2 regions of the Psychrosphaera aestuarii genome follow, and region 1 is predicted to be linked to the other one. Evidence: predicted binding sites of a transcription regulator. Region 1 holds the regulator's gene; the other holds the start of a gene.
What was found. Region 1 encodes MetJ, which represses methionine synthesis genes. Its sites were predicted from a motif close to TAGACGTCTAGACGTCTA; they were not measured.

Region 1 (12,686 bases):
GATAATGGCTACGAAGCGTATTTGGTTGGTGGTTGTATCCGCGATATTTTATTAGGCCTACAGCCAAAAGATTTTGACGTCGTTACCAATGCAACACCTGAACAAGTAAAAGCAAGCTTTAGTAATTGTCGTTTGATTGGCCGCCGCTTTCGTTTAGCACACATTATGTTTGGCCGAGAGATAATTGAAGTAGCAACCATGCGTGGTCATCACGATACACCTGATGATAACGATAACGGTGTTACAAAAGCCAATGATGAAGTCACGCAAGCGAAAAAGGTCTCTCGTCAAAGTGATGAAGGTCAGTTGCTACGTGATAATGTATATGGAACGATTGATGAAGATGCCGAGCGCCGAGACTTTACTATCAACGCGTTATATTACGATATTCGTAATTTCTCGATATTAGACTTTGCCAACGGCATGGCCGATATCGAAAAAGGCGTTGTCGATTTAATTGGTGATCCAGAAACTCGCTATCGTGAAGATCCCGTTCGAATGTTACGTGCAATTCGTTTTTCAACTAAATTAAGAATGAAAATCGCTGATCGCACTAAACAACCAATTTATGAGTTAAACCATTTACTAATTAATATCCCACCAGCGCGCTTATTTGACGAAGCGTTAAAGCTATTTTTAGCGGGCAAAGCGGTTGATAACGTGGCGGCTCTTCGAGAATTTGGTATATTCCGCTACTTTTTCCCGGTTGCAGAGCAAGTACTAACTGGTAATCCTCTTGATAAAGAAGAACGCTTGTTAGCAACTATGCTAGCCAATACAGATGCACGCATTAATGCAGAGAAAAGTATTTCGCCAGCCTTCGTATTGGCTGCATTGTTTTGGTATCCACTTGAAGCCCACGCCAGTGAATTAGAGCTAGAAAGTGGCTTGTCTCCATATGATGCATTCCAACTTGCCATGAATGACATTCTACAACGCGCGGTGCAAACCGTTGCAATTCCAAAACGTTTTACCGCGACGATGCGTGATATTTGGAGTTCACAACACAGATTATTGAAAATGCAGGGTAAACGCCCAATGCAAATGGTTGAAAACCCTCGCTTCCGCGCTGCTTATGACTTTTTATTATTAAGAGCAGAAGCCGAAGGTGGTGAGCTTCATGACATTGCGCAGTTCTGGACCGATTATCAGCAAACGGATGAAGCTAAGCGCGCCATCGCAAAGTCGATAAAAGCGCGAGCTAGTAACACAGCCCCTTATGGCGACAAAAACGCCCCAAATGACGATAAAAGCGGTGTAAAGCCTAAGTCAAAGCGCAGTAAATACCGAGGCAGCCGTCGCCGTAAAAAAGAGCAATAATCAATGTCTGAACTTGTTTATATTGGCTTAGGGGCGAATTTGAATAACCCTTACGACACAATTCGTTCTGCGATAACGGCACTTTCTACGCTTGCTGATTGTGAATTCGTTGGGCAATCAAAAATTTATGCAAGCAAGCCAATGGGCCCAGCTGACCAACCAGATTACGTAAACGCAGTTGTCGCACTTAAAACATCATTATCTGCACATGATATTTTTTCTCTGACCTGTCAGTTAGAGCAAGCCCACGGACGCACTCGTAATGGCGAACATTGGGGGCCGCGCACGTTAGATTTAGACATTTTGCTTTATGGTGATAACCTCATAAACGACGACCAACTAACAGTACCTCATTATGGTTTAAAAGAACGTGAGTTTGTTGTTTTTCCAATGTTAGACATAGACCCACTGTTAGTTTTACCTTGTGGAACAGCACTTTCTGACATCGCAAAAACATTAGCTTTTAACGATATGAACGCAATTTAGATAATAATTCTGGATAGAAAAATGAGTAAAATCACTACCTCTAAGCTATTAAAGATGAAGCAAGACGGCGAAAAAATTACGGCGATTACGGCCTATGATGCCAGCTTTGCAGGCTTATTTGATCAACAAGGCATTCATGTAATGCTTATTGGTGATTCTATGGGTATGGTTCTGCACGGCCAGGATAGCACGCTAAGCGTTACCAACGAGCAAATAGCCTACCACACCAAGTGTGTACGTGCGGGCACGGAAAATGCGCTTGTAATAGCGGATATGCCGTTTATGAGTTATAGCTCTGCCACTGAAGCACTAAAAAATAGTCATGCGTTAATGGCCGCAGGTGCCAACATGGTTAAAATTGAAGGCGGAGAGTGGCTGTACGACACGATTACTCAGTTGACCCAAAACGGTGTACCTGTTTGTGGCCACTTAGGCTTAACTCCACAATCGGTTAATGTTTTTGGTGGATTTAAAATCCAAGGCCGTGATGCTGAAAAAGCCAAAGAAATGATTGAACATGCAAAAGGCTTGGAGCGCGCAGGAGCACAACTTCTGGTACTAGAATGTGTACCTGTTGATTTAGCAAATGCAATTACACAAGCTATTAATATTCCAACTATAGGCATAGGTGCCGGTGCTGGAACCGACGGTCAAATTTTGGTAATGCATGATATTTTAGGTATTAGCTCAGGTTATATTCCAAAGTTTTCAAAAAACTATATTGAGTTAACTGGCAGTCTTCAAGAGGCTGTTCGTTTATATATTGATGAAGTCCAAAGCGGCGTATTCCCAGACGAAGCCCGCTGGTTTAAATAGAATCCTCTTATATGCAAATTATTCAATCACTAACTGAGCTACGTTCATGGCGTCAACAATGCCATAAAGACGGTAAAACCGTCGCTTTTGTGCCAACAATGGGCAACCTTCATGAAGGCCACATTGAGTTGGTAACACAAGCGCATCAATATGCTGACTATGTTATTACGTCGATTTTTGTTAACCCAATGCAGTTTGGTAAAAACGAAGACTTAGACGCATATCCACGCACGTTTGAAGCAGACTGTGACAAATTAAAAGCAGTAAATAACCACGTAGTCTTTTACCCAAGCGTTGAAGATATGTACCCAAGTGGACTATCAGCGCAAACCGTCGTTTCTGTGCCAAACAATGAGTTTGAATTTTGTGCAGAAGCGACACAACGCCCAGGTCATTTTGACGGCGTCGCCACTGTAGTTACAAAGTTATTTAACATGGTACAACCAGACACCGCCTTGTTTGGGCAAAAGGACTATCAACAAGTTCGCTTAATTCAAACTATGGTAAAAGATCTTAATTTACCAATTAAAATCGTTCCGGTTCCAACGGTTCGGGAAAAATCAGGGTTAGCAAAAAGCTCTCGAAATGGTTATTTGAATGATGATCAAAAAGCGACCGCTGCAATTATTTTCCAAGCTTTAACGGCTGTGGGAGAAACGCTACAAAATGGCGCAAGGAATATCTCAGAGATACAGACCTTTGCCATAGAAATGATTGAACTTGCGGGACTGAAGCCTGACTATCTAGAAATACGTGATGCAGCCAGTTTTGCGCCTGTAAATGACAAGACGACAGAAGCTGTCATTTTGGTGGCCGCCTTTATTGGCAAAGCAAGATTAATTGATAACTTAGTGGTAAAGCTAAATAACGCTAAATAATGATTAAACTAAGTCGATAGATAAGTCGCTAGCTTACAAGCAAGCGACTTTTTTCATAATTGCAGGCAAACTTCTCCAACTCTCTTTCGCTATCTCTTTTTGCTCAGCCAAAATGTCCGCTAAAATTTCTTTTGTCGTTAATGGATTTGCTAGTACACAGCGAAATACTGTTATTGTTTGGCCATTGTGAGATTTGGGTGTCAGACGTGTACGTGATACAAAAGAACGACCTGACTCACGCTGCTTCTTCTGAATAAACTTAGTTAAGTCATTTAAAAGCTCATTGATAATTTGCTTCTGTTCAGCATCACACGTCGCCATATAGTCTTTCACAACTTTTGGTACATAGCGATACGTTAGCAAACAAAGTTCTGGCTCAGAAACCAATTCAAAGTCTTCTTCTTGCTTTATAAGTTCGGCAAAATATTTGGCTGTGTCGATACTTCTATCTATTAGCATCTCGTAACCACTGCGGCCCATAACTTTTAAACAAGCATAAACCAGCATAGACATGCCCGGTCGACTGCCTTCTAACGTATGTGAACCTAAGTCTTTAGAGCCTTTACGCAGAATATATTCAGCATGATGCTCAATGACATCCGTAGAGTGTGCGTCTTTAAATAGCACCATGCCAGCGCCCATAGGCACATACATTTGTTTGTGAGCATCAACTGTAATCGAGTCAGCACGCTCAATCCCTTTTAATAACGGACGTTGCGTATTCGACATCATAGTTGCACCACCCCAGGCTGCATCTACATGAAAGTGTATGCCTTCTCGTTCCGCAATATCCGCCATTTTGTCCAATGGGTCAATATTGCCAGTTTCAGTGGTTCCAGCAACACCGACTAAAGCTAAAATGCCTGCATTTTCAGCTTTTAATTCAGTTATACGTTGCTCTAATGCGTCGATACAAATTTTATTATTTTCATCAGTCTTTACCGAAACAATATCTTGTCGGCCAAGGCCAAGTACATCTGCTGCTTTGCCCAAAGAGTAATGACCGCGCTCTGATACCAATACAACTAAGCGTTCATAACCATAGTGGCTCATCGCTCGGAACAAACCGGCCTTTGACACACCTTTAAAATCGCCGTCAGGCCCTAACAACGTATTTCGAGCAATCCAAAGCGCACTTATATTAGCGACGGTTCCACCAGAGCAAAATGCGCCAAGAGAGGTATCTGCGCTGTGCATAACACTTTGATAGTAACTATCGTTTTCTGCAGTGCTTCTAGTTTCACCATAGGCAATACGGTGCAACATGCCAATGACTTGCCGTTCTAGTGGCGTAAACGCTTTAGACGTTTCTATTTTTACTAGGTTCTGGTTTAAACCCACCATTAGCTTTGACAATGGTAACAAAAAATAAGGTAAAGCAGATGTCATGTGACCTATAAAGCTAGGCGATGAGGTATGAACCGATTGCGCAACCAACTTATCTAATAGTTCATCAGCTAACGCCGAAACAAACTGCGGATGTTCAGGCACCACTGAGTCTTGAAAGTCTTGTTCAATTTCAGAAAGTGGCTTTTCCACTGCAACTATATTGTCACGTAAAAAACCATCTAGATTTTGAGATACTTCCTGTTCAATTCGCGCCAGTGTTGAATCTGGTGCTTCAGGAATAGTAAAGATCCTAAACAAATTTTCTTCCGACGCTGCGGCTAAACGTTTATCTGCCATTTTAAATAATTGGTTGTCTATAAATTTTTCGGTACTTTACTGGAAGTTAAACTTAAAGTCTGTAGTTAAGCAGACAAAAAGCCTTCACGCAAAGTGCTATTGGTTAAAGCGACAGGTTAATTGAAAACTCTGTTGCCCACTCGCCCAGTACTTTCGTTCAAAAGGCGTCATTGCTTCATCGCTCTTATATTCCGCAACTTGCGGCTCAAACCCCGCTATAACAAGCGCTTCTGCAAATTCGTCGACATAAATTGACCAGTTGCTGCGAACGGTTATCTGCTCAGCAATACATGGAATACTGCTAAATACCGCTGATCCATGCCAACGTCGTTGTAAATGTTTTGCTTTAGGCCAAGGGTTTGGATATAGCAAGAAGTGTTCTTTTACCTGCCATTCTGCTTTGGCAATTAATCGCCAAAGATCATTTAAGTCGCCACGTAAAATAATAAAATTAGAAACCTGATGAACAAGGTGATGTTCAATTTTCTCAACTCTATGCTCAGACTTATCAATACCAATAACTAAAGCGTTAGGGTGATTCGCCGCCAGGTGCACTGTACTTTCACCAACTCCACAGCATGAGTCTAAAATAATGTAACGACTTGAATCTTGCGCTAAAAAATCGATAACCTGCTGATTTAATTGTGCAAATGTTTCAAGCGAAAAAGGTGCATACGGCTTTTTAAATTCGTGTGTTAAGTGTTTAACAACAACTTTATTTAAGTCCTCATGCACACCCGTTTGATTACTGGTGATTGAACGAGAATTGCCAGTGTTATCCATCATACTTTTTTAACAAACTTAGTTAAGATAACAATCTTCTGTCCATTAACGCGCCCTTCTATATGTTCAGGGTTATTTGTTAATGAAATGCCGCGAACTGTAGTACCTTGTTTTGCTGTGAAGCCCCCACCTTTTACTGGTAAGTCTTTAATCAAATACACATTATCACCGGCAGACAAGCGGTCGCCATTAGAATCGATATGTTCTGCATCGCCACCAGCGTTTCTGTGCGCCAAACCTGACTCCGCCCAAGATGTAGTTTCTTCTTCTAAATACATCATGTCTAAAAGGTCTTGAGCCCAAGTTTCACCCTGATTCGTTAATAGCTTAAGCTGTTGCCAGGCCAGTACTTGTACCGCCGGTACCTGACTCCACATGCTGTCATTTAAACAACGCCAATGTGTAACGTCTAACGTGTCGCTGGAGTTAAGTTCAGCATCACACTTTTCGCATACCAACACACAATCATCGGAATTGTCGCCAGCCTTTGGCAGCACCGCATAAACTGATAAGTTTTCTGAGCTTGTGCAAAGTTCACAGGCATTGTTGCCGCGTTCTTGAAGTGTTGATTCGATAGACATTAGATACTCCATTGAGCCTTTAAAATTTAAGGCCGGCATTATGCCTATTTTTATCGATTAAAAAAAGTAAAAGGACGCTAACGCATCAATTTGCTTCAGGGCCTTTTACAACCTCTAATATTGCCGATACCCACTCCCCAATAATAGGAATGAATTCCATTTGAGAAAGAATATAAACAAGAAATGACAGCACAACCGTCGCGCCTAAGACACTGCCTAAACCCACAGCAATGCCTTTCACAAGACTAAACCATATAAAACGAGGTAAAGAGTTATATGTTTGAACAAGTTTGTGGTTATTTAACTGAAGAAGTTGCTCATTAATTTGTTTAGTTTGTATGTGCAGCTTTTTCCACATCTCTTGCATACTAATGTCGTCTAATTTAGGTTCTGCATCTGAACCCTCACTTTGTGGCACATGGCTGAGTTTATTTGAATCATCGGTGCTCTTTGCATTTTGGGCGTTCTTTTTTACCGTTAATGCCGTTTTCATTTTTTTAAACTGATTTCGCATAATAATCACTTTGGCGAGAAGTCTTTTCTCTAGCTTATGCATATGCGTAATCAAATGAAAGGGTTAAATAAATTTATATGCAAAAGCAAATCCCGACTTTAAAGCCGTCTAGAAGTTTTTCCATATAGCAATCGATCGTTTGACTAATTTTGTTAATACAATACAATTTCATTAACTAAATGCGACGTTATGTCGTAGATGCAATAACTCATGAACAGGTGTTTTATGGCCAAGTGGAACGGGGAATACATTCATCCCTATGCAGAACATGGAAAAAAGGCGGATAAAGTTAAAAAGATCACAGTATCGATCCCGCTAAATGTATTAAAAGTATTAACCGATGAACGAACTCGTCGTCAGGTTAACAATCTCAGACATGCAACAAATAGTGAATTATTGTGCGAAGCCTTTCTTCACGCATTCACAGGACAACCATTGCCTTCAGATAATGACTTGAAGAAAGAGAACCCAGATCAAATTCCAGAAGAAGTTCGTAACATTCTCACAGAAATGGGCAAGGATATTCCAAAAATAAAAGATTAAATCGATTGTGAGGTGCCATACCTAATATTGACCATGACACCTCTACTCTTCGCCTAATAACGTCACTATGCCTTAGGTATTGGCATACCAAGCTTTGCGACACCGCTCTCTATAGCAGCCGCAGACACTGCACTTGCAACTTTTTCTAGCAAACGCGGGTCCATTGGTTTTGGAATAATGTAATTCTTACCAAAACTTAATTCAGACATTCCTGATGCTGTTAATACTTCTTTTGGCACAGGCTCTTTTGCCAAACTTCGAATCGCCTCAACCGCTGCAACTTTCATTTCATCATTAATTGCGGTTGCTCTTACGTCTAGCGCACCTCTAAAAATGAAAGGAAAGCACAGTACATTATTCACTTGATTAGGATAATCAGAACGTCCCGTTGCCATGATTAAATCATCGCGCACTTTGAGCGCTAGTTCTGGTTTGATTTCAGGGTCTGGGTTTGAGCAAGCAAAAACCACTGGATTTGACGCCATCAGTTTTAATGATTCAGGTGCCAATAGGTTTGCTCCGGACACCCCAACAAAAACATCGGCGCCGTCAATTACGTCTTCTAATGTTCGCTTGTCGGTATTATTCGCGAATAACTGCTTATATTCGTTTAAATCATCACGTCTGGTGTGAATCACACCTTTTCTATCTAACATGTATATGCGTTCTCGCTGAGCACCACATTTAATAAGTAACTCCATGCAGGCAATAGCAGCAGCACCGGCTCCTAAACAAACAATAGTGCAGTCATGTAACTCCTTGCCTTGAATTTCAAGCGCGTTTAACATCCCTGCGGCTGTCACAATGGCTGTACCGTGCTGGTCGTCATGGAAAATAGGAACGCTACATCGCTTTTTGAGCTCTTGCTCAATTTCAAAACATTCCGGGGCTTTAATATCTTCTAGATTGATACCACCAAAAGAATCGGCAATATTAGCCACCGTATTGATAAACTCATCGACGGTACGGTGAGTCACCTCAATATCAAAGGAGTCAATATTTGCGAAGCGCTTAAATAGCAATGCCTTGCCTTCCATTACCGGTTTTGAAGCTAATGGGCCTAAATTACCCAAACCTAAAATTGCTGTACCGTTGCTAATTACCGCTACAGTGTTGCCTTTTGCTGTGTACTTGTAGGCATTGTCTGGATCTGCTGCAATTTCTCGTACCGGCTCTGCTACGCCAGGGCTGTAGGCTAAAGATAAATCATCTACCGTTTCGGCCGCGGTAGTTAGTGCGATGCTAATTTTTCCTGGGGTCGGTTGGCTATGATAATCGAGTGCGCGTTGCTTAAAATCTGACATTAAGTTACTTCCAGTAAGGTGACAAAACGTCGCCACTGTACTGGATTAAAAAGCCTTTAACGATAAGAAGTTACCGCTTAGGGTAGAACTCATACCAGTTGGTAAAATAATAACAACATCTAGCGTCAGCCGGTACTTTTCATAAGTCTAGGGAGTTAAAAGCTATTGGTGAGAGATTGCGACAGAAAGCGTTTTTTATGTCTAAATCGATACAAATATAAGGTCTAACTTTGCTTTTTGAAATGCGATAACAAAAACCAACTGAAAGATAATTACCACGTTATCCATTTACTAACTAAGTGTGCGTTTTTGTAAACCGACAAACTACAGGCATAAAAAAAGCACCCGAAGGTGCTTCTTTTAGCAAGATGGTAAAATTACTTTTTACCAAGCATGCTGAAACGTTTCTTGAAGCGATCAACACGACCACCAGTATCAACGTTACGTTGTTGACCTGTGTAGAACGGGTGACACGCAGAACAAACGTCTAAGTGTAAATCTTTACCTACTGTAGAACGAGTTACAAACTTGTTACCACATGAACAAGAAACGTTAATTTCTTCGTATTTAGGGTGAATATCTTTTTGCATGGGATTACCTCATTGGGCCGTATCGCCAAACGGTCACTTATTAAAAAATAATGCCGAATACCATACGAGATTTATATAAAATTAGGGCGCGAATTATAATGAGTATCGGGTAAAGATCAAGCAATAAATAAAGTCAAACCGCTTTTTATGTAACTATCGACGAGCTTGTCTTTGCTTCTCTCTTGCTTTATCAATTTGCGCAATTTGTTCTGGGCTTAAATATATACTACTACCTGGATATGGTTGACCAAATTGGTAGTCCCACTTGGCTGGCTGAAACTCAGATACTAATCGATTCACTCTATTACAAAGCTTATTTTTCGGTCGAAACCCTAAGCGCTTTTCATAGTTAACTAAGAACTCACGATCCACTTGCTCAAACGCGAGAATACAGTATCCTTCTGTAGAATAAACGCGAGCTTCTTGTGCGTGTGTAGCAAACGCTAACATAAAAAAAGAACTCGAAAACAGAATACTAAATATTAGATGACGCATTTTAACCTTACTTTGATGTCTAAAAATTTTAATCATGTTTGTTGAAAGATGAATAGTCGACAAACACTATAAATTACAACATTAAAAAAGTAAGTGATTGTTCACTTGTTGTCAAGAGAAGCAAAGGTCTGCTAATTAATGGCGCTATTTTCCCAAGTTATTTTGCATATTGCATTGCCGGTTCCCTTAAGAAGGCTTTTTGATTACTTATTGCCTAGTGAGCTGGAAACTGATGCTATAGATGTCGCTAACACGATTGAAAAAGTTACGATAGGACAGAGAGTTGTTGTACCTTTTGGACGACAAACATTAGTCGGCGTGGTTTTAGCTGTCGACACCCACACTGATCAGGATGTAGCAAAATTAAAACCTGCATTGTCATTTGTAGAAAACCAAGCCAGTTTTGACGCCGCACAACTTCAACTATTAAACTGGGCTGCAGAATATTACCAACATCCAATTGGTGATGTATTTTCGATGGCTTTACCTGGTGCCCTACGAAGCCCAAAAACCATTGATGAACAACTACCCAAAGTTTTACAAAAATGCGATGAACTTCCAGACAAGCAAGCACTGCCTAAAAACGCCAAACAAATACATAAATTATATGATGTTATACGTTCTGGAAGTTTTACGCGGGACGAGCTAAACAAAAAAGACATCACTAGCACCACTATCAAAAAGTTTATCGATAAAAATTGGGCGGAGTGGACTACTAGCGGTCAAGGTAGTAGCGCAGTAACAGCAAGTCATATCAATGAAGGATTAGCGCTTAATACCGAACAAGCTATTGCTGTGGCTGCAATCAATGCTGTTAATCACCACCAATGCTTTTTGATTGATGGCGTAACGGGTAGCGGAAAGACCGAAGTATATCTGCAAGCCATTGAACACCGCTTACTAAATCAGTGGCAGGTCCTAGTGTGTGTTCCAGAGATTGGCCTAACGCCGCAAACGATAGCAAGATTTAAACAACGATTTGATGTCCCTGTTGCGCTTTGGCACTCAGCAATGACCGACAAACAACGTTTTGATACTTGGCAACAAACTCGTAGCGGTAAAGCCCGCATCGTTATCGCAACTCGCTCTGGTATTTTCCTGCCGTTTAAATCACTTGGTATGATTATTATTGATGAAGAGCATGATGCGTCATTCAAACAACAAGATGGTTTTAAGTACCATTGCCGTAGTTTAGCTTTATATCGAGCCCATCAAGCCAACATTCCAGTAGTACTTGGTTCTGCGACGCCTAGCTTAGAAACCTTATATAATGTTGAGCAAGGTAAGTTTAGCTATTTACAGCTTCAACGACGAGCCGGTGGCAGTCAGATGCCAACAACTCACTTGTTAGATCTTAATCGCTGCCAAACTCAAGCTGCATTAGGCCAACCTTTAATTGATGAAATCTCCAATCAATTAGATAAAGGCCGCCAAGTTATGCTGTTTATTAATCGTCGAGGTTTCGCTCCGGTTCTTATGTGTGAAGAGTGTCATTGGCTGACAGAGTGCGGTCGTTGCAGTAGTTTCACCACTTATCACAAAAATAGTAATCTATTGATTTGCCACCACTGTGGTTTTCAACACCCAACGTTGCATCAATGTTTAGGGTGTGGCTCAACAAGAATGACGCCCGTTGGTACCGGCACTGAGCAAATAGAATCAAATTTAGCTAATTTATTTCCAGCCACGGAAATAGTCCGATTAGATCGCGATAGCACCAGTAAAAAAGGCGAATTCGACGATAAACTAAATAAAATTAACGCCGGCCAGCCCATGATTATTGTTGGCACCCAAATGATTGCCAAAGGTCATCATTTTCCTAACGTGAGTTTAGTGGGTATTGTTGATGTTGATGGGGCTTTGTTTAGTAGCGATTTTAGAGCCGCTGAAAAACTCTCGCAATTGGTGGTTCAGGTTGCAGGTCGAGCTGGCCGAGGATCAATAAAAGGCCAGGTCTGGCTGCAAACTAAGTTTCCTGAACATCCTGTTATTCAAGACTTAGTGAATAATGAATATAAAGACTTTGCTAAATACGCATTAAATGAGCGAAAAATGCTCAGTCTTCCACCCTATTCACATCATATTATTTTAAGAGCTGAGTCGACCATCCCTGATTTAGGACAACAGTGGTTATCGAACCTGTCTGGCTATTTATCAGATTACGAAGGGTTATCAATACTAGGACCGACACCTGCTCCTATGACACGAAAAGCAGGTAAGTTTAGACATATGTTGATAATTCAAAGTCAATCTCGCCCTTATTTGCATAAATTAGTGAATTGGTTACTAGAAAACTTGGATACCATCCAAAAGGATAATAGAATCCGTTGGTCGGTCGATGTCGACCCTGTAGATTTAAGTTAATAGTATTAAGGCTCTTTGCCCATGAAAAATAAAGATTACGTTAGTCAGAAAAAACGACAGAAACCAGTAAAGCATGACGTTCCAAAAGGTCGACCTTTTCCCGTTGTGAAAATGTTATTAGTCGCCGCGTTGATAGCTGGTTTTGTTGGTGGTTTGCTCTATATCAAGAGTGACTCCAGCGATTTTCAAGAAACACAACCGCAAGTTCACAAAAAACAAACCCAAAAGTCAAAACCACTGCCTCCTCCTCCTGAAGATGAAGAGTGGTCATTTATTGAAGAGCTTGAAAATAAAAACGTTGAAGTAGAATCAGAAGAACTTAAAGA
Region 2 (12,686 bases), 730 kb from region 1:
AACGGCATACTCCACTCAGATAAATTCAGGCCTGAAAAAGCGCTAAGCCAATTTGACCCTGACACTTTTTCCGCTGTTATTGCAGCAAATACAATCACACCAATATCAATTATTCAGGCAGTTTTAAGCCTTTGCGATAAATCTCAACGGTTTAAAATAGCAGCATTATCAGCACGCATTGGCAGCATATCTGACAATGGACTCGGCGGATGGCATAGCTATCGCGCCAGCAAAGCCGCATTAAATATGTTATTGCAAAACATTACCATCGAATGTGCCAGAAGCTACAAAGGTATAAAGTTAATTAGCTATCACCCTGGTACAACGGACAGCCCGTTATCAAAGCCTTTTCAAGCAAATGTGCCTAACGAGCAGTTGTTCTCCGCCGAAAAATCGGCTGACTTTTTTATAAATGTGGTTGAAAAACAACCTTATAATAATCAATTAAGCTATGTTGATTGGCAAGGCAACACTATTAAATGGTAATGACATAAAAACGCCAATTTACCGTCGCAATATTAGACGCAATTAGCTGTAAAAAGGATTCAAGATGAAAATAGCAATTATAGGCGCAGGTCTAACCGGGGCCGTTGTCGCAGATAAGTTATCAAGGCTAGGACACAATGTCACTGTGATTGAAAAATCTCGTGGTCGCGGAGGCCGTATGAATACCAAACGGCTGTCGTGGGCAAATTGTGACATGGGCGCACAATATTTTACCGCCAGAGATCCCCAATTTATTAATGAAATAGAACAGTGGCAAACTGATGGACTTGTTGAACCATGGGCGTTCTCACCATCACTTTTAAGGGCAAAGGTACTTGCCGCCTCCCCTGACGCCGAGCTTAGATATGTTGCCACGCCTGAGATGAATTCAATTGCTAAGCATCTTTTAAAAGATAAAAAGTTAGAACTTAATACAAAAATAAACCACATTACTAATGACGACGGTAAGTGGCTGTTGTGGCGAGATAACATGGAGTTAGTGGGTATCTATGACTGGCTGATTTCTACAATTCCTGCCGAACAAGCCTTTGAACTTTTTGCCGATATTCCTTCAATCCAAAATCAAATTCCACACGATGTTCACGAGCCGTGTTGGGCCGTCACGCTAGCAACCCAAGGTGAGGTGAGTGATGTATTGCAAGGGGTGTTTAGTCGAGAAAAGGTATCTTGGCTAGCAAGGCAAAACCACAAACCACAACGACAAATAGAAAAACGATTAACTTCTGAAGATAAATCAGGTGCAAAACCTCAACAAAAAATAGACGATCTTTGGAATATTCACTTTGATGCCGCATTTACCAAACAACACATTGGTGTCGATTCCAAAAACATACAAAACATTGCTCTAGATTGGCTTAATGAGCTAATAATCAATAATAATCTTGGTGATGGCGTTCGTCTTGTTGATGGTTACGCTCATTTCTGGCGATATGCTCGTCCTGCAGAAAGTTATATAGCAGAGTATGAGAAAAACAAGCCGACAATAATATTTGACGCCGAACAACAATACGCAATAATCGGAGACTGGGCAAAAGGTGGGCGCGTAGAAGGCGCGTATCTGAGTGCTGTTGAGTGTGTTGATGCTTTTAAATCGAACAGCTGGACATAACTTTACTGCATCGGCCGCTCAAGTTCTTCCCAAATTGCAGATACAAAAAAGCCCAGTCAAATGACTGGGCTTCGTTGTTTGGCGGAAAGCGAGGGATTCGAACCCCCGGAAGGTTTAACCCTTCGCCTGATTTCAAGTCAGGTGCATTCGACCGAACTCTGCCAGCTTTCCTAAGTCGATCTCATTAAGTTTTAAATAATAAAACTCAATGTTTGTATAAGTGGCGGAGAGGGAGGGATTCGAACCCCCGGAAGGTTTAACCCTTCGCCTGATTTCAAGTCAGGTGCATTCGACCGAACTCTGCCACCTCTCCACTTGATGAAGCGCATATTAGAGACCTTGATTCGCCTTGTAAAGTCTAAACGTTAAAAAAAACCAGTTTTTTAGTTTGTATGGCTATTTTTAAAACAAAGTGGGGCTTTTTTAATTCGAAATTTCAAAAAATATTAAAATTTAGAGCAAACCTTCAATATTAAATTGAACCTTTGCAAACTTAATTTATCAAATAAACATAAAGCGAAGTAGAGAAGTAGCCAAGAATAATAGTAGTTAACTTCAATTGTGGTAATAATTAGCACAAAGCCCTAACGCAAAACATTTGGGCGTTTATAAGAAGATTGATTTAATCGCTTTTAATTTAATCAAAATGCGTATTAATGTCGTATAAATATCTTGAAACTAAATTGTTTACCTATATATATTGACCAGTAATACAATTTAATGAAAACTATCGAAAGTTTTTAAACAACGTTTTATTTTATGAAACAACAGGAGTTCAAAATGGACAGCAGAATGGCGTATCAAGGTACTCAAACCTCTGTATTAGCGCAGAACAAGGTACTAAGAAACACTTATTCATTATTAGCTATGACTTTAGCGTTTGCCGCTATGGTTGCTGGCGGTGCAATGGCATTAAACTTACCTCACCCGGGGTTAATTGTGACGTTGGTTGGTTTTTATGGCTTACTATTCTTTGTCCATAAAGCTGCTAACTCATCAATGGGTTTAGTTGCAGTGTTTGCATTCACAGGTTTCCTTGGTTACACACTAGGGCCTATTTTAAATATGGTAATTGGCGCAGGTGGCGGTGAAATCGTAATGATGGCACTTGGTGGCACAGCGTTAACGTTCTTTGGTGTTTCTGCTTATGCATTAACAACTAAGCGTGACATGTCATTCCTAGGTGGAATGATGGTAGCTGGTTTCTGGGTATTAATTGTTGCGGTTGTAGCAAACATCTTCCTACAATTACCTGCACTGTCACTGGCTATTAGTGCAATGTTTATCTTGTTCTCGTCTGGTGCAATCCTTATGCAAACGCAAGCGATTGTTAAAGGCGGCGAGACTAACTACATTCTTGCAACGGTGACGTTATTTGTATCTATATACAATATTTTCATCAGCTTGATTAATATCTTAATGGCATTCGCCGGCAACGACGATTAATTGCCAATATTACTAAGAGCGCTGCCTTGTGCGGCGCTTTTTTTTGCCTCGACTTTTTACTTTAATTCTTACAAAGCTTTACTTTAGCCCATACAAAACGTTACTTAAATCCATAGTGGTAGCTTAAATACTAAGTACAGTTTCATCTTTGATGTTATTTATTCTTTTCATTTTTATAAATTTTCTGATGCTTACGTGGGTTATCTAGTTAATATGTTTTAAACTATACCTATCGGAATACAAAAATGAGAAATTCATGCGTTACTTATTGATGTTGCAAGGCAAAGCGTGGTCGGAACAATCTGTCTTATCAGCTTGCCAATTTTGTGAAGCTGCCATCGCTCAGGGACACACAATTGATGCGATTTTTTTGTATCAAGATGGAATAACGAATGCCCTTCCAAACTTAGACATTAGTTCAGATGAGCTTAATGGTCAGCAAGCCTTATCTGATCTTCACATTACCTATGGAGTACCACTTTGGTTGTGCGTAACTGCTGCAGTAAAACGAGGCGTAAATGAAGATAATGTGATGCCAGGCTTTAAGATAGCTGGTCTTGCTGAGTTTGCTGAGCGCTGTACCCTTGCCGATAAAGTTATCCAATTTAAGTAGAACGATTATGAATATTAAATCAGTGTTAGTCATTCACACTACACCTACCTTTAATGACTTGCAGGGTAAAGAGGCGCTCGATTTGAGCTTGATACTTGGCTCTTATGAGCAAGATGTTGCGGTCGTTTTCTATAAGCAAGGTGTATTTCAAACACTCGCTCATCAAGATGCTGAGTCTATATCGCAAAAAGACTACATAAGTACGATTAAAGCATTGGATATTTACGATATTGATAAGGTTTATGCTCATAGTGACAGTTTGAATCAGTTTGGCTTAACCGATAATGAGCGATTATCAAATATAGAGACTATTGAACATAGCGATTTTATAAAACTAAAAAGCAACGCTGACCATATTTTTGTAATTTAACCAGGAGTCTAATATGCCTTTTTCATCACATAGTTATAGTCTCCACTTGATTTTCAGTCCAAACGGCTGGCAACAAGCACAACCTATGATTGAACCCAATGATCGGGTTCTATTTCTACAAGACGCTGTGTATTTGTTGCAAAGCGACCTTAATAGCCCTTCTCCGCTACTTTATGCCCGAGCCTTAGACATCAACGCTAGACACATAAACTTATCGGCACAAGCTGACAAGGGCGTTGATATTGAGGCTATTGAAGATGAGCTTTGGATTCAGCTCACTGAACATGCTAAGAATATAATATCTTGGTAATAAGAATTAAGAATTAAGAATTAAGAATTAAGAATTAAGAATAATGATTGAATTTAACGGTACACAGTACGCAACAGATAAACACGAATATTTAGCGAATATTGACGACTGGAGTATGCCACTCGCTGAACATATTGCTGAACTAGAAAATATAACAATGACCGAAAATCATTGGGAAGTTGTCAACTTTGTTCGTGACTTTTATAAAGAATACAAAACATCACCTGCTATCAGAATGTTAGTGAAAGCAATGGCAAAACAGCTTGGAGCAGACAAAGGCAACAGCATCTATTTATACAAGCTATTTCCAAAAGGCCCAGCAAAACAAGCAACTCGTATCGCCGGCTTGCCAAAGCCCGCGAAGTGTATATAACAGGCACAAAAAAGCCCGCTCAGGTAAACAAAAATATCACCTGTCGGGCTTAACTTTTTACTTAGTTAATAACTTTCACTTTCGAGGCTTAAGGGTATTTTTTAAACCAAGCTAAGATATTTTCAATTTTCGCCACCATTCTTGATGGACGACCGGCAATACCGTGCGGTGAGCCAGGTACGCGAACCATTATCGTATCAACTTTACGAAGCTTTAGCGCTTGATAAAATTGCTCGGTTTCGGACATTGGCGTGCGACGATCGTTCTCACCGGTAATTAACATAGTTGGCGTAGTCACGTTGCCCACCAACGACAGTGGCGAACGCTCCCAATAGTGTTCAAAGTTATCCCACGGCATACCTGGAAATTGAAATGGTATCTGACCTAAATAACTATCAGCGGTCAATACTTTTGATATCCAGTTTATCACTGGCTTTGCAACTACAGCAGCTTTAAATCTGTCGGTTAAACCAATTGCATAAGCAGAGGCAATACCACCAGCTGAACCACCCGTTATATATAGTTTGTCTGGATCAACAAAACCTTTGTTAATCATCGCATCAACGCCCGACATATGGTCTGCAAAGTCCCATTTACTCGAGTACTTATTTTGTAATAACAACGCAAAGCGTTCACCATAACCGGTTGAACCACGGTGATTATCATAAAAAACAACATAACCTTCTGCAGCAAAACGTTGCATCTCAGCTGAGAAGTGAGGACCGTATGCTAAATGAGGACCACCGTGGATCTCAAGAATTAATGGGTACTTCTTAGCTGGATCAAAGTTTGGAGGCAACAAATACCAACCTTGAATTTCCTCGCCATCAATAGACGAGTTGTATACGACTTCCTTTACTTCAGCTAAGTTTTTGTGCCCAAGTAAGTCTTCATTCAATTGTGTGATCTGAAAGTCTTTGCCCTTTCTTCGCACAAAAATATCTGCCGGACGTTGAGCGCTGCCTTTTGTGTAAGCTATAACATCGTTATCAACATCAAAATTTGCAAATGCATAAGGACGACCAATCGTGGTTCCGCCTAAACCTTCAACAATTTTCATATGACGGCTTTCTAATGTCGAAAAACCAACCGTAATAAGTCCGCGTTCGGTCATTTGATAATACAAGCCTGTGTTGTTTTCACTCCACTTTATGCCACTTACAGAGTTATCTATGTCAGCAGTCACCGCACTTACTTTTTTACTCGATAAGTCCATCACTTCTAATATTCTATTTCGATATGCAAGTGGTTTATTATCAATTGAAACAAACGCTAATTTTTTCCCGTCTGGAGATACTACTGGCGAGTATTCACCACCTGGCCTATCAGTAACTTGAGTGAGCTCACCTGCCTGTTCGCCATTAACTACAACGGAGTAAATATCTGATTCACGTGTTTGGTATTCCCAGTCTGCATTGCGATAAGCTGAAAAATATATTCGACTGCCATCTTGAGCCCAAGATAAGCTGCCACCGTGATTATAATTACCACTAGTAAGTTGTCGAGGTGTGCCCCCGTCGGCAGGTATAACAAAAATATGACTGAATTTTGGATCTAAAATACCCGCGCCATCAGCTTGATATCGAGCTTTTGTTACATAGGTAACTGGTTCCGACCATTTTGCGCCCTTAGGACGTTTTGGCATTTTGACCGATAAAGGTTTAGTGGTGTCGTCAACTGACATAGTAAACGCAATTTGCTGGCCATTAGGTGACCACGAAACATTACTGATACCCGATTGCACATTAGTTACTAGCGCAGTTTGCCCAGTATCCATCCAACGAACATAAAGCTGTGTGCGCCCCTCTTCGTTCGATAAATAAGCAACTCTATCGCCTTTGGGTGACCATGATGCTCCAAAGTAGGCTTTTTTCCCAGATAAGAGTGGACGATGCAATGAACCGTCTGTTCTAGATATCCAAAGATTAGAACGAGTCCCGTCGGTCATAACATCATGACTACGTCTGGTATAAATAACCCACTTGCCGTCAGGAGAGACTTGCGGCGCACTGGCATATTCGAGCTCAAATATATCTTCAGCTTCAAACTTTTTACTCGTTACTGCCTCTTCAGTTGTCAATGAATCTACGGTTGGCTTTTTACTTTCCAGCGCATGGCTGTAAGCAGAAAGTTGAGTACCGAGAAAAAGCAGCGCTAAAGAAACGTACGTTCGTTTCATGTTAGTTCGTTTCATGGTCGTTCCTATCATTCTAATTTCTTTTATTTATCCGTTTATAACACCAGTGTAATCACTTTTATGGCGGAAAAACAAACAAGTAAGTATTTTTATCGGCCATAAAACAAAAAAGCGCGACAGAGTTAACTGCCACGCTTCGTTATATAAACGCAATGTCACATATAGTCTTTAAACTATTTGTTAACTTTAGCCCAGTCACCAGCAGCAAAGATATTTAACTCTTGCTGTGCAATGTACTTGGCAAAAGCCGCATTCACCTGTTCAACCGTTACCGTTGGTAATTTTTCTTGGTAATCAGAGAACCATTTGATATCACGGCCCATTTGCTTGTTTTCGTTTAGCATACGAGCAATATACGCTTCACTTGACCATGTTACTCGAAGTGATTTAAGTGCACCGTTAATAGCGTCAGTCACCTCTTTATCAGAGAAACCTTCGTCTAATACTTTTTGCACTTCTTCTTTATAAGCTTCAACTACTTTTTTCATGTTCTCAGGAGCCGCAATTGCAGACATGATGAACATACCCTTCTCTTCATCAAACTCCATTTGTAACCAAGAGCCCGTACCGTAGCTGTAACCCTCTTTAACACGGATACGCTGCATTAAACGAGAAGCGAAACCACTGCCACCAAAGATTTGGTTTGCAATGTAAGTCGCATAGTAATCATCTTCTTGTGGGTTTAGGTCAACTACATGCGCAATATATAACTGAGCATTTGCTTTGTCTGGCGTTTCAATCCAATTCTCTTGACCCGTTACCGCGTTGATTTCATCTTCAAGTTTTGCGTACTTTGCCTTACCAGCTAATTCGCTTAAGCGCATTTCTAATTGAGTAGAAACAATCTTAGGCTCTACATCACCAACAACGGCTACGTAGCCATTACTTACATTGAAGTGTGTTGAATGCAGCTTTTTAAGACGCTCAGATGATACCGCTTTTAAACCGGCAATTTGCTCATCAATCGTTTGAAACGCTGATGGGTGACCGGCTTCATGACCATTAAAAGTTTTACTTAGAACTGAAACCGCGACTGCTTGAGGCTCACTACGGTTCATCTCAAGACCTGTGATCATTGCTTTACGATCAATTTCAACTTCAGACTGTTTAAACGTTGGGTTAACTAATAGCTCTTGAATAAAGTCTAACGTTTTATCTAAGTTTTCTTTTACAGCTTTAACTGAAACATTGATTTCACCTAAAGTACGCGTAGAAATATTAATGCTCGCTTTTAATTCATCTAACTTAGAAGCAATTTGCTCTTTGCTATACTTTTCAGTACCGCTCATGATCAAACCACCTAACATCTTAAAGTCAGCCTCATAACCTTTTAGTGATTTTTCAGAGCCAACAGGGAAAGTCATTGCCATGTTCACTTCGCCAGCGCGCAACTTCTTAGGGTAAATACTGACTTGTGTGCCGGTTGCCCAAGTAAACTCCTGCAAACGAGCTAATACATTCTCTACGTTGTTGTCATAAACTTCGCCATTAGCAACCGCTTTACGGCCTTTATAGTCTGCTAATAGTTCTGAAATGTCTTTGGCTTCAGAAATTTCCGCACGCACTGGCTCTTTAGTTGGGATAAAGCGTCCTAGCGTACGGTTACTTTCTACAAAATATTGCTCTGCTACTCGCTGAACGTCAGCCGCTGTTACTTTTTCTACTAAGTCACGGAAATAGAAAATATAACGATAGTCACCCATCGCAATGTATTCTGATAATTCCATACCTACCGACGTTACATTACGTAACGCTTCTTCTGTTTCTTTTAAAATAGCAGCTTTCGCAACCGCTACTTCCGACTCTGAAATTGTATTATTTTTAATACCTTCAACCATCGCCAATAATGCTTTTTCCATCTCAGCAGTATCTTTACCCTTTGAACCTTGAGCTAATATGGTAAATGTTGATGGATCTTTTAGTAGGTAAGAGTAGGCATAGGCACCTGTTGCTAAACCAGGCTCAACCATTTTCTTCTGCATTCGACCACGAGCATTATCAGATAAGATCTGCGCTAACACTTGTACCGCTGGCGTATCTTCATGAAGTGCTGATGGAACATGATATACAGCCGCAATCATTGGTACGTCACCTGTACGACGAAGATTCACTTCACGTTCGCCGTCTTGAGTCGGTTCAACGGTATACAGCTTTTCAATTGGTGTTTCTGGTTGCTTTAACTTACCAAAGGTCTTTTCAATCATTTCGATTGTTTTTTCTTTATCAAAACGACCTGCTACTGTTAACACGGCGTTATCAGGACGGTAATGACGCTTATAAAAATCACGTAAAACTTGGAAAGGAAAGTTTTCAACGTCTGAACGTGCGCCAATCGTTGAGTTTGCATAGTTATGCCATAAATATGCGGTTGATGCTAAGCGCGAAGATAACATGCGGAACGGGCTATTTTCACCGCGTTCCATCTCGTTACGTACAACGGTCATTTCTGACTCAAGCTGGTCTTTGGTAAAGGTAGCGTTCACCATACGGTCCGCTTCCATGCCTAAAGCCCACTCTAAGTTAGCTTCATCATATTCAAACAATTCAAAATAGTTGGTACGATCTAACCACGTTGTCGCATTTACGCGCATACCGCGTTTATTAAATTCGGTGTCGATTGCTTTGTAGCTTGTAGAGCCTTTAAATAACATGTGCTCCAAAAGGTGGGCCATACCAGTCTCACCATATTTTTCGTGAACTGAACCTACTTTATAAGTGATGTTAACCAGAGTTTTTGGTTGCGCTTCGTCTGGGTACATCAGTACTTTCATACCATTTGACAAGGTATACTCATTGATACCTTCTACATTACGAACGAATTCCATTTTAGCGTTAGTCGCAACAACTTCTGGCGCGACACTTTGCTGAGTCGCTGAACACCCTGCTAGAGCAAAAAAGACGGCAGATGCCAGAACCGTTTTTGTAAACTTTGACTTGTTACTGCTGTTAAAAATCTTCATTCAATGAAGCTCCCTGAATTTATTATAATATGTCGACTTTCTATTACGCGTTTTATACCAAATATGGCGGCTAAAACTAACTTTTAACTTGTAACACTTTGTTAACAATTTAGGACCATATAAGTGTTTAGACGTCTAGGCGTAAAAAGTAATATGCAAAACCGAAAAACTTAGCTAAAATTACCGCAAAATTTACGTAATAAAAGAGATAGGTTAAATGGCACAACATTTATTCACATCGGAATCAGTATCTGAAGGTCACCCAGATAAAATCGCAGATCAGATTTCTGACGCAGTATTAGACGCTATTTTAGAGCAAGACCCAAAGGCTCGTGTTGCGTGTGAGACATACGTTAAGACAGGTATGGTTATGGTTGGTGGTGAAATCACCACTTCAGCTTGGGTTGATATTGAAGAGTTAACTCGTAGCACTGTACGTGAAATTGGTTACACTCATTCAGATATGGGCTTTGATGCTGACTCTTGTGCAATTTTAAATACAATTGGCAAACAGTCTCCAGACATCAACCAAGGTGTTGATCGTAAAGACCCTAGCGAACAGGGTGCCGGCGACCAAGGTCTAATGTTTGGTTATGCATGTAACGAAACTGAAGTACTAATGCCAGCTCCAATTGAGTACTCGCACCGTTTAGTTAAACGTCAAGCGCAAGTGCGCAAAGATGGTACATTACCTTGGTTACGTCCAGACGCTAAGTCTCAGGTTACTTTTGCCTACGAAAATGGCAAGCCAGTTGGCATCGATGCAGTAGTACTTTCTACTCAACACTGTGACACTATAAGTCAAAAAGACTTAGTTGAAGCGGTAATGGAAACGATTGTTAAGCCTACTCTGCCTGCAGAATGGTTATCAGCGAATACTAAATACTTTATCAACCCAACAGGTCGCTTTGTAATTGGTGGACCAATGGGTGACTGTGGTTTAACAGGCCGTAAGATCATCGTTGATACATATGGCGGCATGGCTCGTCACGGTGGCGGTGCGTTCTCTGGTAAAGATCCTTCAAAAGTTGACCGTTCAGGCGCATACGCTGCACGTTACGTAGCTAAAAACCTAGTAGCTGCTGGTCTTGCTGACAAAGCTGAACTTCAAGTTTCTTATGCGATTGGTGTTGCTGAACCAACGTCTATCAGCGTTGAAACATTTGGCACAGGCAAGCTTGAAGAAGACAAACTAATCGAATTAGTACGTCGTCACTTCGATCTACGTCCATACGGCCTAACACAAATGTTAGACCTAGAACGCCCTATTTATAAAGGCACAGCTGCATACGGTCACTTTGGTCGCGAAGAGTTCCCATGGGAACGTACTGACAAAGTTGAAGCATTGCGCGCTGACGCTGGATTGTAAAAAAGCTTTTGCAGCAAATGAGTTGAGACAAGCGCTGCTATAAAAAAAGGACCTTCGGGTCCTTTTTTTATGTCTACTGCATCGGCCGCTCAAGTTCTTCCCTGAAACGCTCAACCAAGGCATCCATGCCTTGGAGGTCTCTTGTGTAAAGTAATGTTCATCTGTTCTTTAGCGGAGTGAGTCTATGCGGTATGAACGGCGCTGGCATTTGATTATCAGCGACGGCGAAACAAAAAAAGGACCCGAAGGTCCTCTTAAATAATGTCGCCTTGCGGCGGCGGTCGAGCTCGTCTGATTTAAGCCTTAGAAGTTAAACTTTCAAAATTCAACCGCTAAAACTCGACTATTAAAGTTTTATAACATTGTCAGAACTGTCTCGGTCAATCAACTTAACGAATGGATCAACACCAGCATATTTAGGTTTTGAGTCCACTGTAAGCGTGAAGGTATTTTCACCCTCAATGACTAGATGTTTGTTTTCATACAAAACAATGTTGTCCGCATTTAAATCTTCTGGATCTTCGCTAAATAGCACAATATCAACATACTCTTTAAGCTCAGCAGGTGTTTCAGCACCCTTTCCATCTGCAGTATAACGTCTGCCTTCTACGATGAAGGTCACTTCAAACTTGCCGTTATCTAGTTCAACAATATCGGCTGTTTTTGCTTGTAGGTCATAAAGTGTAATTTCCTCAAACAAGTCTTTGATAAACGACTGTTCTTCGCTATTACTTACCCCGTTTAAACTAGCAATCAGATCCAAAGTCGTTGGATACGGATCGCTCTTAAACTTAAACTTCTGCAGTAAGTTTCTCAACGCTTGATTTAAACGTTCTTCGCCTAGCCTATCTTTAATCGCCATCATAACCACAGAACCTTTTTGGTAATGAATATACCCTTGGTTTTCAGCTCGCATTAGTGGCATCTCTTCAAGCGATTCTGCAGCTCGACCACGCAAGTAACGGTCTAGTTCATACTTTAAGAAACTACGTAATTTATTATCTCCGTACTTTTTCGCCATGACCATAATCGCACTGTATTGTGACAACGACTCAGATAGTATTGCACTACCCTGTACGTCTGCACTGCCAACCTGATGTGCCCACCATTGGTGTGCCAGTTCATGCGCCGTTACATAATAAACAGGGTCAATATTGTCCTGATCACGTAGGTCTGTAGTGAAACCAATGTTTTCCGAGTAAGGCACAGTATTAGCAAAGCTTTGAGCAAAACTTCGATATCCAGGAAACTCAATGATGCGCATTTGTTTATGCTGATATGGGCCAAATGCTTCAGTGAAGTAGTCAATAGAATCTTTAGTCGACTCAATCATGACACCCACATTCATAAAGTGTTTAGGATGGTAGTAAACCTCAATGTTAATACCTTTGTGAACGTCTTTTTTCACATCTAATCGAGCTGATAAAATCGAA

Region 2: the regulator MetJ is predicted to act here: its motif matches at 10,013-10,030, upstream of metK (methionine adenosyltransferase).

The regions. Positions count from the first base shown of each region.
Region 1 covers NZ_CP072844.1:2,929,178-2,941,863, forward strand. Annotated here, with positions in the region: gene pcnB (polynucleotide adenylyltransferase PcnB) at 1-1,320, shown strand, start outside; gene folK (2-amino-4-hydroxy-6-hydroxymethyldihydropteridine diphosphokinase) at 1,324-1,806, shown strand; gene panB (3-methyl-2-oxobutanoate hydroxymethyltransferase) at 1,828-2,622, shown strand; gene panC (pantoate--beta-alanine ligase) at 2,643-3,500, shown strand; gene panP (pyridoxal-dependent aspartate 1-decarboxylase PanP) at 3,534-5,186, opposite strand; gene trmB (tRNA (guanine(46)-N(7))-methyltransferase TrmB) at 5,283-5,969, opposite strand; gene J9318_RS13305 (PhnA domain-containing protein) at 5,969-6,550, opposite strand; gene J9318_RS13310 (DUF5665 domain-containing protein) at 6,636-7,064, opposite strand; gene metJ (met regulon transcriptional regulator MetJ) at 7,290-7,607, shown strand; gene J9318_RS13320 (malic enzyme-like NAD(P)-binding protein) at 7,673-8,911, opposite strand; gene rpmE (50S ribosomal protein L31) at 9,289-9,501, opposite strand; gene J9318_RS13330 (hypothetical protein) at 9,655-9,996, opposite strand; gene priA (primosomal protein N') at 10,135-12,360, shown strand; gene J9318_RS13340 (SPOR domain-containing protein) at 12,382-12,686, shown strand, end outside.
Region 2 covers NZ_CP072844.1:2,198,667-2,211,352, forward strand. Annotated here, with positions in the region: gene J9318_RS10000 (SDR family NAD(P)-dependent oxidoreductase) at 1-486, shown strand, start outside; gene J9318_RS10005 (NAD(P)/FAD-dependent oxidoreductase) at 551-1,615, shown strand; tRNA gene J9318_RS10010 (tRNA-Ser) at 1,695-1,786, opposite strand; tRNA gene J9318_RS10015 (tRNA-Ser) at 1,837-1,928, opposite strand; gene J9318_RS10020 (Bax inhibitor-1/YccA family protein) at 2,396-3,061, shown strand; gene tusD (sulfurtransferase complex subunit TusD) at 3,318-3,674, shown strand; gene tusC (sulfurtransferase complex subunit TusC) at 3,682-4,044, shown strand; gene J9318_RS10035 (DsrH/TusB family sulfur metabolism protein) at 4,058-4,354, shown strand; gene J9318_RS10040 (TusE/DsrC/DsvC family sulfur relay protein) at 4,398-4,727, shown strand; gene J9318_RS10045 (S9 family peptidase) at 4,816-6,921, opposite strand; gene J9318_RS10050 (M16 family metallopeptidase) at 7,098-9,884, opposite strand; gene metK (methionine adenosyltransferase) at 10,102-11,253, shown strand; gene J9318_RS10060 (ABC transporter permease/M1 family aminopeptidase) at 11,600-12,686, opposite strand, start outside.